4 regions of the Paenibacillus sp. HWE-109 genome follow, and region 1 is predicted to be linked to each of the others. Evidence: riboswitches for the same ligand, from Rfam matches in the RefSeq annotation. Region 1 holds a riboswitch; each other region holds the start of a gene.
What was found. A riboswitch is a leader RNA that binds a small molecule or an ion and turns the genes downstream of it on or off. The one in region 1 is predicted to bind ZMP and ZTP.

Region 2: another riboswitch for ZMP and ZTP. It lies ahead of LOZ80_RS21230 (bifunctional 5,10-methylenetetrahydrofolate dehydrogenase/5,10-methenyltetrahydrofolate cyclohydrolase); the one in region 1 lies ahead of LOZ80_RS16520 (DJ-1/PfpI family protein).
Region 3: another riboswitch for ZMP and ZTP. It lies ahead of rpiB (ribose 5-phosphate isomerase B); the one in region 1 lies ahead of LOZ80_RS16520 (DJ-1/PfpI family protein).
Region 4: another riboswitch for ZMP and ZTP. It lies ahead of LOZ80_RS11680 (phosphoribosylaminoimidazolecarboxamide formyltransferase); the one in region 1 lies ahead of LOZ80_RS16520 (DJ-1/PfpI family protein).

Annotation. Positions count from the first base shown of each region.
Region 1 covers NZ_CP091881.1:3,873,452-3,876,658, reverse strand. Annotated here, with positions in the region: gene LOZ80_RS16525 (ABC transporter ATP-binding protein) at 1-782, shown strand, start outside; gene LOZ80_RS16520 (DJ-1/PfpI family protein) at 1,347-1,946, opposite strand; ZMP/ZTP riboswitch at 2,008-2,086, opposite strand; gene LOZ80_RS16515 (GlcG/HbpS family heme-binding protein) at 2,237-2,710, shown strand; gene LOZ80_RS16510 (sugar phosphate isomerase/epimerase family protein) at 2,778-3,207, opposite strand, start outside.
Region 2 covers NZ_CP091881.1:4,990,411-4,993,617, forward strand. Annotated here, with positions in the region: gene LOZ80_RS21225 (FAD-dependent oxidoreductase) at 1-1,621, shown strand, start outside; ZMP/ZTP riboswitch at 1,686-1,765, shown strand; gene LOZ80_RS21230 (bifunctional 5,10-methylenetetrahydrofolate dehydrogenase/5,10-methenyltetrahydrofolate cyclohydrolase) at 1,826-2,671, shown strand; gene LOZ80_RS21235 (hypothetical protein) at 2,803-2,982, shown strand.
Region 3 covers NZ_CP091881.1:7,384,499-7,387,705, forward strand. Annotated here, with positions in the region: gene LOZ80_RS31695 (manganese efflux pump MntP) at 1-538, shown strand, start outside; gene LOZ80_RS31700 (low molecular weight protein arginine phosphatase) at 579-1,151, shown strand; ZMP/ZTP riboswitch at 1,210-1,290, shown strand; gene rpiB (ribose 5-phosphate isomerase B) at 1,393-1,851, shown strand; gene LOZ80_RS31710 (TIGR01440 family protein) at 1,866-2,471, shown strand; gene glyA (serine hydroxymethyltransferase) at 2,532-3,207, shown strand, end outside.
Region 4 covers NZ_CP091881.1:2,882,168-2,885,374, forward strand. Annotated here, with positions in the region: gene LOZ80_RS11670 (DMT family transporter) at 1-362, shown strand, start outside; gene LOZ80_RS11675 (class I SAM-dependent methyltransferase) at 447-1,109, opposite strand; ZMP/ZTP riboswitch at 1,327-1,406, shown strand; gene LOZ80_RS11680 (phosphoribosylaminoimidazolecarboxamide formyltransferase) at 1,457-2,623, shown strand; gene LOZ80_RS11685 (TetR/AcrR family transcriptional regulator) at 2,721-3,207, shown strand, end outside.

The DNA.
Region 1 (3,207 bases):
AACAGCCGATGCAGGGGACTTACAGCATAAAGCCGTATGGCTCGATTGTTTTCGATCGGGTAACCTTTGGTTATGATGCTCATTCGCCTGTGTTGAAAGACATGTCTTTCACCATTGAGCCCCGAACGATCACAGCCTTGGTGGGGCCTTCTGGCAGCGGGAAGAGTACCGTAACCCGCCTCATTGCCCGCTTCTGGGATGTAGATCAGGGGTCGATCAGCATTGGCGGGCAATCGCTCCGTGATGCCGATCCAGAGAAACTTTTCAAGCATATTTCGATGGTATTCCAAGATGTGTATCTGTTCCAGGATACCATCGGCAATAACATCCGAATCGGGAATATGGAAGCTACTCAGGAAGAGGTAGAAGAAGCAGCCAAGCGTACGTGCTGCCACGAATTCATCTCCCAATTGCCACAAGGTTATGACACGCCGGTGGGAGAAGGTGGCTCCACGCTATCAGGCGGGGAGAAGCAGCGACTTTCCATTGCGCGCGCATTATTGAAAGATGCCCCGATCGTGCTGCTTGACGAAGCGACGGCCTCGCTCGATCCCGAGAACGAATCCGCTGTGCAGCAGGCCATTAATGAGTTGGTTGCGAATAAAACTCTGATTATCATCGCCCACCGCCTAAAAACCATTCAAAACGCAGACAGCATTCTAGTGCTGGATCAAGGTCAGCTTGTTCAAAGAGGCACGCATAGCGAGCTAATCTCGCAGAATGGTATTTATGCGAATCTATGGAATTTGCAGCAGGATTCTGATGGTTGGCAAGTGAAGTAGCGGAAGATGTGCAGCTTTTTTGCTCCTCCTCCTAAGCTAAACAGGAAAAGCTCCTGCTATTTTATCGATTTCCGCCTGAAAAGTTGGATTACATGGAAAAGCTCCCTCTACTTCTGATGAATGCTCGCTGAATTGCGATATTCTCAGAAGATAGAGGGAGTTTTTCCCGTTAGATGGCGGAATAGAGTGGTTTTGACAAAAATAGCAGGAGGAATTCCTGTTAATAGTTTTGTAGATATCACAGAATATAGCCCTGCGCGATAGTAAGGATAGTCCATCTTCACTTGTACTTGCTGCACAAACCCGGAATCCGTAAGGGATTCAACGACAAACAAGCCTAAGTAGCGGAAGATGTGCAGTTTTTTTGCTTCTCCTCCTAAGCTAACAGGAAAAGCTCCCGCTATTTTATCGATTTCCGCCTGAAAAGTTGGATTAAATGGAAAAGCTCCCTCTACTTCTGATGAATGCTCGCTGAATTGCGATATTCTCAGAAAATAGAGGGAGTTTTTCCCGTTAGATGGCGGAATAGAGTGGTTTTGACAAAAATAGCAGGAGGAATTCCTGTTAAATTAGTTTTGTAGATATCACAGAATATTGCCCTGCGCGATAGTAGGGATAGTCCATCTTCACTTGTACTTGCTGCACGAACCCGGAATCCGTAAGGGATTCAACGACAAACAAGCCTAAGTCGAGCGAGGCCGAAACGCCGCCTCCGGTAAAGAGATTTCCGTCTTTGACAAGGCGTGTTTCGATAACCTCCGCACAGTAAGGGGCTAATAATTCATAAGCTGATGGATTGGTTGTGGCCTTCTTGCCTTTAAGAAAACCGGCTGCCCCAAGCAGCAATGCGCCTGTGCAGACAGAAACTTTGTAAGTCGCGGCAGATGCAGTTTGGAGCCATGCGATAAAGTCAGCATCATATCGTAGTTGACGGGTTGCAAATCCACCGGGGACAAATACCAAACCATAACCGGAAAGATCGGGAGAGACACGATTAGCTTTCATTGTTAACCCGCGATCATCGGTTATTTCCTCTTGCATGGCACAGAAGTCCCAGGAAACATCAGCTTTTGCCCCCAGTATCCGCAGCCAAGTAATTGCTTCATAGAACCCTGTGAAGTCTAGCGTTGTTACACCATCAAACAAAACGAAGGCAATTTTCATAGTGATGCACCTGACCTTTCTATTGTCCATAAAACAAAAAAAGCACTTGATCTGTGATCAAATACTTTGCCCAGGCGTACGGCTGTCTGCAATGTGCTCCCTCATGGTACCCCATGTTTACGCCAGTTACACATCGGTTCAATTACAAGTATTTTACAATTGTTATCCTAAAACTTCAATCTCATTTTTCGAACGAACAGCAAGACTTATTCCTGTGTTATCCCCATATGAATGGAAGAGGAGTTTGCACTCAGGCGAATAGGAGTTTACAGGGAGGAGGGGGTCCATGCATGAAATCCGTATTAAAATTGGAATTAGAAGAAGCGAAGGTCATGATAGAAGCGGGTATTGAAGCAGCAAGAGCGGCCGGCACAGCGGAGACGATCTGCATTGTCGATGATGGCGGGTACTTGATTGCGTTGGAACGAATGAATGGCGCTCGGAATACGAGTCCGGACATGGCGATTGCCAAAGCCTTCACCGCCAGCGGTCACAGGCGTTCGACGCATTTATTCACGCAGCCTGGGGGGCCGGCGACGATACATGGGGAAGCTTTTGGCATACATGCGATGATGCCGGGCAAGTTTGCTATTTTCGTTGGCGGCATTCCTATTGTGGTTAATGGAACTGTCATCGGGGGTGTCGGTGTCAGCGGAGGGGCCGGGGAAGATGATATTGCTGTTGGTGTTGCTGCACTGAAGGCGCTGCAGCGTCATTTGGGGAATTCTTATACGGTTCTAACGGAGCCGGATATCAAAAAGTAAGCGATTTAACGAGCCCCAAAGGGGCTGCTTTCAAGTAGATATAACTACTTAAAGGCAGCCCTGATTTTTATCCCAGTAGACCTCTTACATATTGAATGGTGGCATCCAAATTATCATCGGAGACCATCTCTAACGAAATATCAACGCCTGGCTTGGCTTGATGAAGCTTGTCCAGAAAGGATTTTGTTTGGAAAATACCATGCCCTGAGCGCACGGCCTCGAGTGTATCACTTTGCACGTTAACATCCTTCAAATGAGCAAGAACGATCCGGTCTCCGAAGGCAGCAAAAGCTTGATCGAGAAATGCTTCCTGCGATTCAATTGCCGCGATCGGGAGCAAGTTGACCGGATCAAAGACGACGCCCAGATTGCTGGAGGGAACTTCTTCCAGAATCCGTGCCATTTTTGCACTGCTGGACAGTGTATGTGTGGCAACAGGCTCCAAACCGATGAAAACACCCCAGCGTTCCGCTTCCTCTGCTAGTTCCTCGACGGTT
Region 2 (3,207 bases), 1.1 Mb from region 1:
TAGCTTCGCCAAAGATATCACACAGACTTCAATCCCCATGAAACGTGTCATTCGCAGCGGGGATAATGGCTGTTCGTATTGGTGGATTGAATGGGGCGGTGAACTGGATACTGTTCATGATAATGAACGCATTCGCGACGAATTGTCCTCCGTTATTTACGGGATATGGAATTACATCAAAAATTCCGGTCAATTCGACAGCGACAATCTCACGCTCGAATGGATCGGTTCCTTGCCAGGCAAGCGGGAATATCGTCGTTTCGTTGGGGACTACGTGCTGAATCAGAACGATGTTATCGCCCAGGAACTGTTCGCTGACCGCGTTGCTTTCGGCGGTTGGTCCATTGACCTGCATCCGCCGCAAGGCATGTATGCCACTGTGAGCGGCTCGAAACATATGCATATGGATGGCAGCTACCATATTCCTTTCCGCTCGCTCTACTCCGTCAACGTGACGAATATGTTGATGGCAGGACGCAATATCAGCGCGTCCCACGTGGCCTTCGGCACTACGCGCGTCATGGCAACCTGCGCTGTCATCGGCGAAGCCGCCGGCACGGGAGCCGCTCTTTGCGCGGCGAAGGGCATCTCGCCTCGCGAGCTGCACGACGGCCACCTGGGCGAGCTGCAGCAAACGCTGCTGCGCCAGGACGCTGCTGTGCTCGGCCTGAAGAACGCGGATGCAGCCGATCTCGTGCGCAGCGCGGCCGCCGTGAGCGCATCCAGCACGCTGACCCAGCTTGCGCTGGAGCAATCTGCGTCTAGCCTGGCATTGGATACGCACATCGCTTTACTCTTGCCGGTAGATCCATTCATAGAAGGCGTAGAACTGCTCTTAGACGCTTCGGAAGCTACTGAGCTGACTGTTGAGCTTTGGAGCACAGGAAAGCCGCAGAACTACGTTCCTGCTAGTCTGGTGAGTTCCATCCAAGTTGCTGTCCCGCAAGGATCACAGCAATGGGTGACGGCTCCGCTTGCGTGGCACCCGGAAACGGCACAGAATGCTTTTATTATTCTGAAAAGCAATCCCGCTGTTTCTGTTCATCAATCCGCCCAACCGCAAACTGGGGTCCATTCATTCGCCTACGGCAGCGAGAAGTCGGCTGATTTCGGCGATATGCATCATCACCAGCCCGTGGTAGACTGGCGTCAGTACCAATTCGTTCGAAGCCCGATCTGCTTCCGCTTGCTCTCGCCTACGGAGGCATTTGCACCAGATAAAGCTTCTGATGGCTATAAGCGTCCTTATGGCGGACCTCATGCTTGGTCATCAACTTCCTTACAAGTCTCCAAGCCCGAATGGCTTGAAGTGAGTTGGACAGAGGCTGTCCATATCCAGAGCGTGCATCTCACATTCAATGATGATGTCAATGAGGATTTAATTAACTTGCATCATCATCGAACAGAATTTGAAATCATTCCGGAACTGGTCAAATCTTATAAATTGCAAGCCTTCAAGAGTGGCGAGTGGACGACCGTAGCAGAAGGAACTAACAATCACACTCGGCATCATGTTCATGCGCTGACAGCCCCTGTGACAACGGATCGAATCCGTGTTCTTATTGAGGCTACGAATGGCTCTGAGCGAGCTGAGATCGTGGAAATTCGCTGCTACAGTTAATCTGGATGCTCTAGATGCTAAGCTTGCGTTTTACAGGGCAGACGATTATGATAAATATAATTGAAAGTTAATGTGTAACTGGCGGAACATGGATATCCATGGGGAAGCACATTGATGCATATGCCGTACGCCTGGGCAGAGGTAAGGGGAGTTATCCCCTTGCCTCTTTGTGTTTTTATCATCCATTCGAAGGGTTGTGGCAAGATGAATTCTGACAAATTGTTATTGGACGGTACCCGCGTTGCCCGTCAGATCCAACAAGATTTAGCCATTAGAGTCAGCCAATTAGCGGCAAAAGGCATCCAGCCCTGTCTGGTTACCATCCTGGTTGGTGATGATCCGTCTTCGGAAACCTATGTGCGCATGAAAGGCAATGCCTGCCGTCGTTTGGGGATTCAATCCAGACGCATTCATCTCGCGCAAACGACGACAACGGAAGAACTTATTGCTGTCATCCATGAAATGAACCAAGATTCCTACGTTCATGGCATTCTCTTGCAGCATCCGGTTCCGCCTCAAATTGACGAAAGAGCCGCCTTTGAAGCCATTAGTATTCATAAAGATGTGGATGGCGTTACGATGCTGGGCTTTGCGCAAAATGCTTTTGGCGAAGCCAGCTTTCCTTCCTGTACCCCTGCGGCGATCCTAGCCATATTGGAAGATTATCAAATCCCTATCGAAGGCAAGCATGCCGTCGTTATTGGCCGCAGCCCAATTCTTGGCAAGCCTGTTTCCCTAATGCTTTTGAACCGAAACGCAACGGTCACCATCTGTCATTCCAGGACAGTCGGTCTCGATCATATCGTTGGATTAGCAGATATTCTCGTTGCTGCAGTAGGCAAACCAGCCTTTGTTCAAGGATCTTGGATCAAAGAAGGCGCCATTGTGATTGATGCCGGATACAATGCAGGGAATATCGGCGATGTCGATTATGAGGCTTGTCTCACGAAGTCGAGTGCGATTACACCTGTTCCAGGCGGCGTAGGTCCGGTAACCATAGCCATGCTGCTCAAGCACACCGTGGATGCGGCCGAAAAGGTAGGCCAGTAACCATCGTGCGACATTATTTTCTTTTTAAAATAGGTCTTAATAACCCTTGTTTAACCTAACATGGTGTGTTATATTAAAAGTGCGACAAATCAAGGTTTTCACTTCAAAAAGTTGACATAGGAGTGATGAAAATGGGCCAAAAATCCATTCAAATCTCGCAAGGTGAAGAAGTTATTCGCGTAGAGATGACTGTTAAGGAAGCGCTTGCTTTAACTGGAGCCAAATTTAGTCAGAACCACAAGCTAGAAACAGATGCCATCAAGAAGCTAAAACAAACATTGGAAGACAAGCTGCTCACTCCCAACCATTAATTGTATAGATCTATTCGGCTTATCGCCCTGACTGACGATGTCTATCGTCTGGCAGGGCTTTTATTTTTTTATCGTATCAAATTCCTTCGAATGCTCATAATAATCTCGCACTCCCAAAACGTACATCAAGAGGTGAAATACAATGTCTGAAGGTCATAAACAGCAAGGACAAGGCAGCAAAAACACTACAACACGCACACAGGATCAGAAAAGCGGAAAAGGTCA
Region 3 (3,207 bases), 3.5 Mb from region 1:
GGGACAGCTGGTCACGATTATTATTATGGCGATCGCTCTCGGTCTGGATGCTTTTTCTTTGGGCATAGGCATAGGCATGAAAGGGATTCGTTTGCTGGATATTTTGAAAATTAGCCTCGTGATTGGACTATTTCACATTATTATGCCTCTTATGGGGATGTTCATGGGACAATATGTCTCGTTGCTCCTTGGTAATGTAGCTACTGCGGCAGGGGGATGCCTGCTTATTCTACTAGGCTCACATATGGTGTATAGTTCGATTCGCGGAGAAGAAGCGACCGCCTTTGATCATAGAACGTTATGGGGGTTAATGATTTTCTCGCTTAGCGTCAGTATAGATTCGTTCTCCGTTGGGGTATCGCTGGGCATGTTTGCTACAGATATTGTACTGACAGTACTTATTTTCGGTCTTTTTGGCGGACTGCTATCGATTGCAGGCTTACTGGTTGGCAGACGGGTGAGCGGCTGGGTCGGTGAGTATGGCGAAGCTTTCGGCGGGCTGATTTTATTGGCGTTTGGGATCAAGTTTTTGCTATGATACAATGAAGATATAGAAGCTTTAAGGGAGGGATTTCAAGTTGCGAATTCTATTTGTATGTACAGGAAATACGTGCCGCAGTCCATTAGCAGAAGGTTTGCTGCGTATTCGGGTGCACCAAGAAGGGCTTGCGGCGGAGGTTCGTTCAGCAGGGGTATCGGCCATATCCGGCGGTCCTATTTCTCGGAACAGCGCATCGCTTCTGCAGGAAGCGGGCTTCAAGGATTCGCTGTCATCGCTAGCGATTCAGGAGTCGGAAGTACAGTGGGCCGACCTTATTTTAACCATGACCATGGGGCACAAAAGGACCGTCATTCAGCGGTTTCCTGATGCGATGGAGAAGACGTTTACGCTCAAAGAGTATGTGGAAGACGATACTCGTGTTCGGCAAGCGATTGAAGAGAGAGAGCGCCTCGTGACCGAGGTTCAGCTCAAGCAGGCTCTTTCGCAAGCCGTTTCTGTGGAGGAAAGAAGTCGGATCTACCAGCTCGAGCAGGAAATCCCTGACTATGACATATCCGATCCGTTCGGCGGACCTCTGGAGGTTTATCGGCAAACGGCGGAAGAGATCAGCAGCAGCTTGGATAAATTGGTTAAGAAAATCCGCACGTAGGAAATACGGATACATCTTTACACCTAAGCCGGAATGCGGTAAAATAGACCTATCAATCAAGACTCAATGTAACTGGCGACGAGTGGGAGCAACCACAATGGAGCATTGAGCTATACGGCCGGTCGCCTGGGCAAAAGAGCAACGCGCTTATTCTAGCGTGTCCGCTCTTTTTTTCGTTTTTAGCGCGCTTTGGGATATAATAGGATGGTCGAATTCGAAGAAGATGAGGAGCGTTCTATTCATGAAAATTGCCTTAGGTGCGGATCATGCAGGCTATCGTTTGAAAGATGTAATCATTCCTTTTATTGAATCATTAGGCCATCAGGTTATTGATTATGGCTGCAGCTGTGCAGATTCGGTGGATTATCCCGACTATGCGCTTCAAGTTTGTGAGCAAGTCGTTTCCGGCGGTGCTGATAAAGGAATTCTCATTTGCGGGACGGGCATCGGGATGTCGATTGCCGCGAATAAGGTGCCGGGTATCCGTTGTGCGCTTGTCCATGATCTATTTTCGGCGAAAGCAACGCGTGAGCATAATGACACGAATGTGCTTGCGTTAGGGGAACGCGTTATCGGCCCCGGCGTAGCCGAGGAAATCGTGAAAATCTGGTTGGAAACCGAGTTTTCCCAAGGTGTTCGCCACCAGAACCGCATTAATAAAGTGCAAAGCATCGAAGATCGCTTCACGGTTCAAGCGTAGGAGCGGGCGCCATCATGACAGATTCCATACTTCACCATGTTGCTGAAGGTTTGGAAACGAATCTTCGAGAGTTGATCCAAGTAGGCAGCCTGCGGCCAGGTCATATTCTGGTCATCGGTACGAGCACGAGTGAAATCCTCGGGCATCGGATTGGCACGTCGGGTACGCTGGATGCGGCGAAGCCGATTTATGACACGGTGCAGCGCATTAGCCGCGAATTCGGGCTGCATGTTGCTTTTCAATGCTGCGAACATCTGAATCGTGCTCTCGTTATTGAAGAAGAGCTGTTGCTGCTAACGCCGCAGCTTGAGCCTGTATCCGTGATCCCGGTTCCCAAAGCCGGTGGCTCCATGGCCTCTTATGCCTATCGCCACTTCGCGAAGCCCGTGGTTGTGGAGACGATTCAGGCCCATGCGGGTATCGATATTGGCAGTACCCTGATTGGGATGCATCTGCGTCGTGTCGCTGTTCCTGCAAGGCCGCCAGTGCGAAACCTTGGTCATGCTTATGTGACAATGGCGTTCACACGGCCCAAATTGATTGGCGGTATCCGAGCTGTTTATTCGGCAGATACAGCTGAGCAGCTATACCAGACAGCCGCACCAGATGCGGATTGTTAACTTATTCCCTCGGTGAATGATGATTAAACAGATATGACTATTTTCTAGGAGGAATTTCCCATGACAAGTTTTCTGAACAAACAAGATCCGAAAATCGTAGAAGCAATGAACCTTGAGCTTGGCCGTCAACGCGACAAAATCGAGCTGATCGCTTCTGAGAACATCGTAAGCCAAGCTGTTCTTGAAGCAATGGGTACTGTACTTACGAACAAATATGCAGAAGGCTACCCAGGCAAAAGATACTATGGCGGCTGTGAGTACGTAGACATCGTGGAAGATATCGCTCGCGACCGTGCGAAAGAGCTTTTCGGTGCTGAACACGCGAACGTTCAACCGCACTCCGGCGCACAAGCGAACATGGCTGTTTACTTGGCAGCTCTGAACCCTGGCGACACGGTGCTTGGTATGAACCTTGCACATGGCGGTCACTTGACGCATGGCAGCCCGGTGAATGCTTCCGGTATTCTTTACAACTTCGTCGCTTACGGCGTAAGCGAAAAAGATTTCCGCATCGACTACGACGATGTTCGCAAAGCGGCATTCAAACATAAGCCTCGCATGCTTGTAGCTGGCGCAAGTGCTTACCCGCGTACGATTGATTTCGAAGCTTTGGCATCCATCGCTAACGATGTAGGCGCATTGTTCTTCGTCGATATGGCGCATATCGCAGGTCTGGTTGCTGCTGGTTTGCACCCGAACCCAGTGCCGCACGCGCATTTCGTTACAACAACAACGC
Region 4 (3,207 bases), 990 kb from region 1:
CCGTAGCGGGTTCGGCATTCTATTTTGGTTTGGTTGCCGTGTATTACGGACTGTTTCATTCTGAATGGTTCTCTGCACAAATAATACCTAGAGATGTCCATACAATTGCAGCAATTGCGTTTATGATCGTCATTGTTTCTATATTTTCCAACCTATTGCAATCGATTGGACAGAGAAAACTGTCATCGGTTGTTGTAGCGATTGTGTTTTGTTTGGAGCCTGTTATAACAGCTGTTTTTGATTACATCCTGCTTGGCAACGTCCCTTCAACAGGCATCATCATTTGCGGATTTCTGCTGGTTCTTGCTACCATAACGGCCTCGATGAAAAAGGTGCGAGCAGAGACATCAGTAGGTGCATGAGTGACAAGAAAAAAACTGCGCTTTGCAGTTAATGGGAGCTGTTGAATCATCGTCGACGCCCCAAAAGGATCCTTCTTTCCCGGTCTATTTATAAAGATAGACAAATAAACTAATGCCCTCTTTTTTGATATGGTAGTTCTTAAATGGTGTTTCGTTTAAAAGTGATTCAAAATCTTTTATTGTGTACGCACCTTGTTTTAGGAAAGTTTTAAATGCGAATTTCACAAAATGCTTGTCAAATCCTTTCATTCCTGTCTGTTTAATCTCATTGTTAATATCTTCAGAGGTTGCCTCATGATTCATGTCGATGATTAGGGATGTTCCACCTTCTTTCAGCACTCGATGCATTTCACACAGCGCCTTTGACGGATCCTTAAAGTTCTTGAATGCAGCACTGCAAACAATAAAATCAAAAAAGTTATCTTCGGATGGTAGATTAGATGCGTTACCTTCCTTAAAATCAACGGAGACATTTGCTTCTTTTGCATTATTTTTTTCTATTTTCACAAAGTCTGCGCTTATCTCGACTCCTGTAACGTTAAACCCTTTCTTGGCGAGTTCAATCGACAAATAACCCGGCCCAGGCGCAACTTCCAAAATATGTGCATTTGTGCCGACTAAAGCTGCAACTTCATTCGCGTAATCTTGCATTTGAGTCATTCGACTTTTGCGAGAATTCTTATCGTACCACTTTGCAGTTAAGCCATAAATTCCGACATCTTTATTTTTTCGTTTGTTTTTCATCATATACATATATCTCCTTTATAGTGAAATCGATTCCTTTTGCATCTTATCGATTTCATTATATGGGATGGATTAGCGTGCCTGAACCATCCGACGGATGAAATGCAGCTCCGTCTTCAGACGGAGTCGTCTTAATTGAATAACCAAGAGAATTGGAACAACATGAGCATCCATATGCATTGTAAATAATGACTCCATTGTGTAAAATTGTCTTAAGAATTAATCTGTGTGTTACTGGCGCGAACATGGTGAACCATGAGGGAGCACGCAGAATAGCAGCCGTACGCCTGGGCAAAGTATTTGGACTAAAGTCTGAATACTTTTTTTATTTTCTGAGAGGGGTTTTTTGAATGGAAGATATTAATCTGCGGTATGGAATGAATCCACATCAAAAGAAGGCAAAGATTTATTCTGGAGAAAAACTACCTATAAAGATCTTAAATGGCGAGGCAAGTTACATTAACTTTTTAGATGCATTAAACGCTTTCCAACTAGTTCGAGAACTTAGACAAAGTATCGGTCTACCGGCAGCAGCATCCTTTAAGCATGTAAGCCCAGCTGGTGCAGCTGTATATTCTCCGTTGTGTGACTCGCTTGTTAAATCTTATTTTGTTGAAGGCTTAGAGCTATCCCCATTGGCCAGCGCTTACGCAAGAGCCAGAGGGGCGGATCGGATGTCTTCGTTTGGTGATTGTGCGGCTTTTAGTGATAAAGTTGATGTAACAGTAGCGAATTTACTCAAAAAAGAGGTCTCCGATATCATTGTTGCACCAGGATATGACGAGGATGCTCTGATACTTTTAAAAAAGAAAAAGAACGGAAATTATCTCATTTTAGAGATCGATCCTGATTATGTACCCAATCCAATCGAACAAAGATCAGTCTACGGTATTACAATGGAACAAGAAAGAAATGATGCAGCGATATCGGTAGAAATCTTCAATAACATTGTAACCAAGCAGCGAATAATTCCTGATAACTCTAAAAGGGATCTTCTCGTTGCAATGATCACCCTCAAATACACACAATCAAACTCTGTTTGTTTTGCGCTTGACGGACAAACCATTGGAATTGGTGCAGGGCAACAATCACGAATTCATTGTACGCGACTTGCAGCTGAAAAAGCTGATAATTGGTGGTTAAGACAACATCCAATCGCACAACAAATGGTTTTCCGTGCCGGAATATCCCGTACTGAAGTAAATAATGCCATTGATGGTTGGACGAATGAGGACTTTACACCTGCCGAAGAAAAGCAATGGAAACAATATTTTAATAGGGTACCTGAACGACTTGCGAAGGCAGAGAAACAAAATTGGTTAACAGGCTTAAAAGAAGTTTCATATACTTCTGACGCTTTTCTGCCTTTCCGTGATAATATTGACCGGGCTGTTCAGAGTGGAGTGAGGTACCTGGTCCAAAGCGGTAATTCGTTGCGTGATGAGCAAGTTATTGAAGCTGCAAACGAATATGGAATTGTAATGGCCTATTCGAATATCCGTTCATTTCATCATTAATTTGTCACTAATTAAAGTTGAAGTACTTGATCCTTACAGCTAAATGATGTATATTGTTTTAAATTGACATTACAGCAGGTCTAAAAAAGGAGGAGCCATGTCACCACGTACCAAAGAACAAAATGACGCGATCCGGGAGATGCGGATGGACCAAATTATGCAAGCGGCTGCGGAAGTATATTTGGAAAAAGGCATTCAATTGGAAATACGCGATGTTGCGGTAAAGGCAGAGCTCGGCTACGGAACTGTGTATCATTACTACAAAAATAAGCACATGCTGTTGGAAGATTTACTGTGGGATGCCCTGAATCGAACGGAGTCGGCAGTGAAGCCCGCTTTGACGGGGGACAGTGACAGTTTGCTTAAAGCGGAGTCGTTCTCCAGGTTGCTTCTGCGGGAGTGTATCAAGGATCCTTCCGTCTTTATTTTGTTAAAAACGGTTGCAGATAATTTCCATCACTTCCCGGGAAACCGGTTCATTAAGCTGTTTACCGATTTTCAGGAACGAATCTATTTGCCGTTTGTGGACATGATTCGTGAAGGGATCGGTTCCAAATCACCAGAGAAAACAGCTAATTTGATAT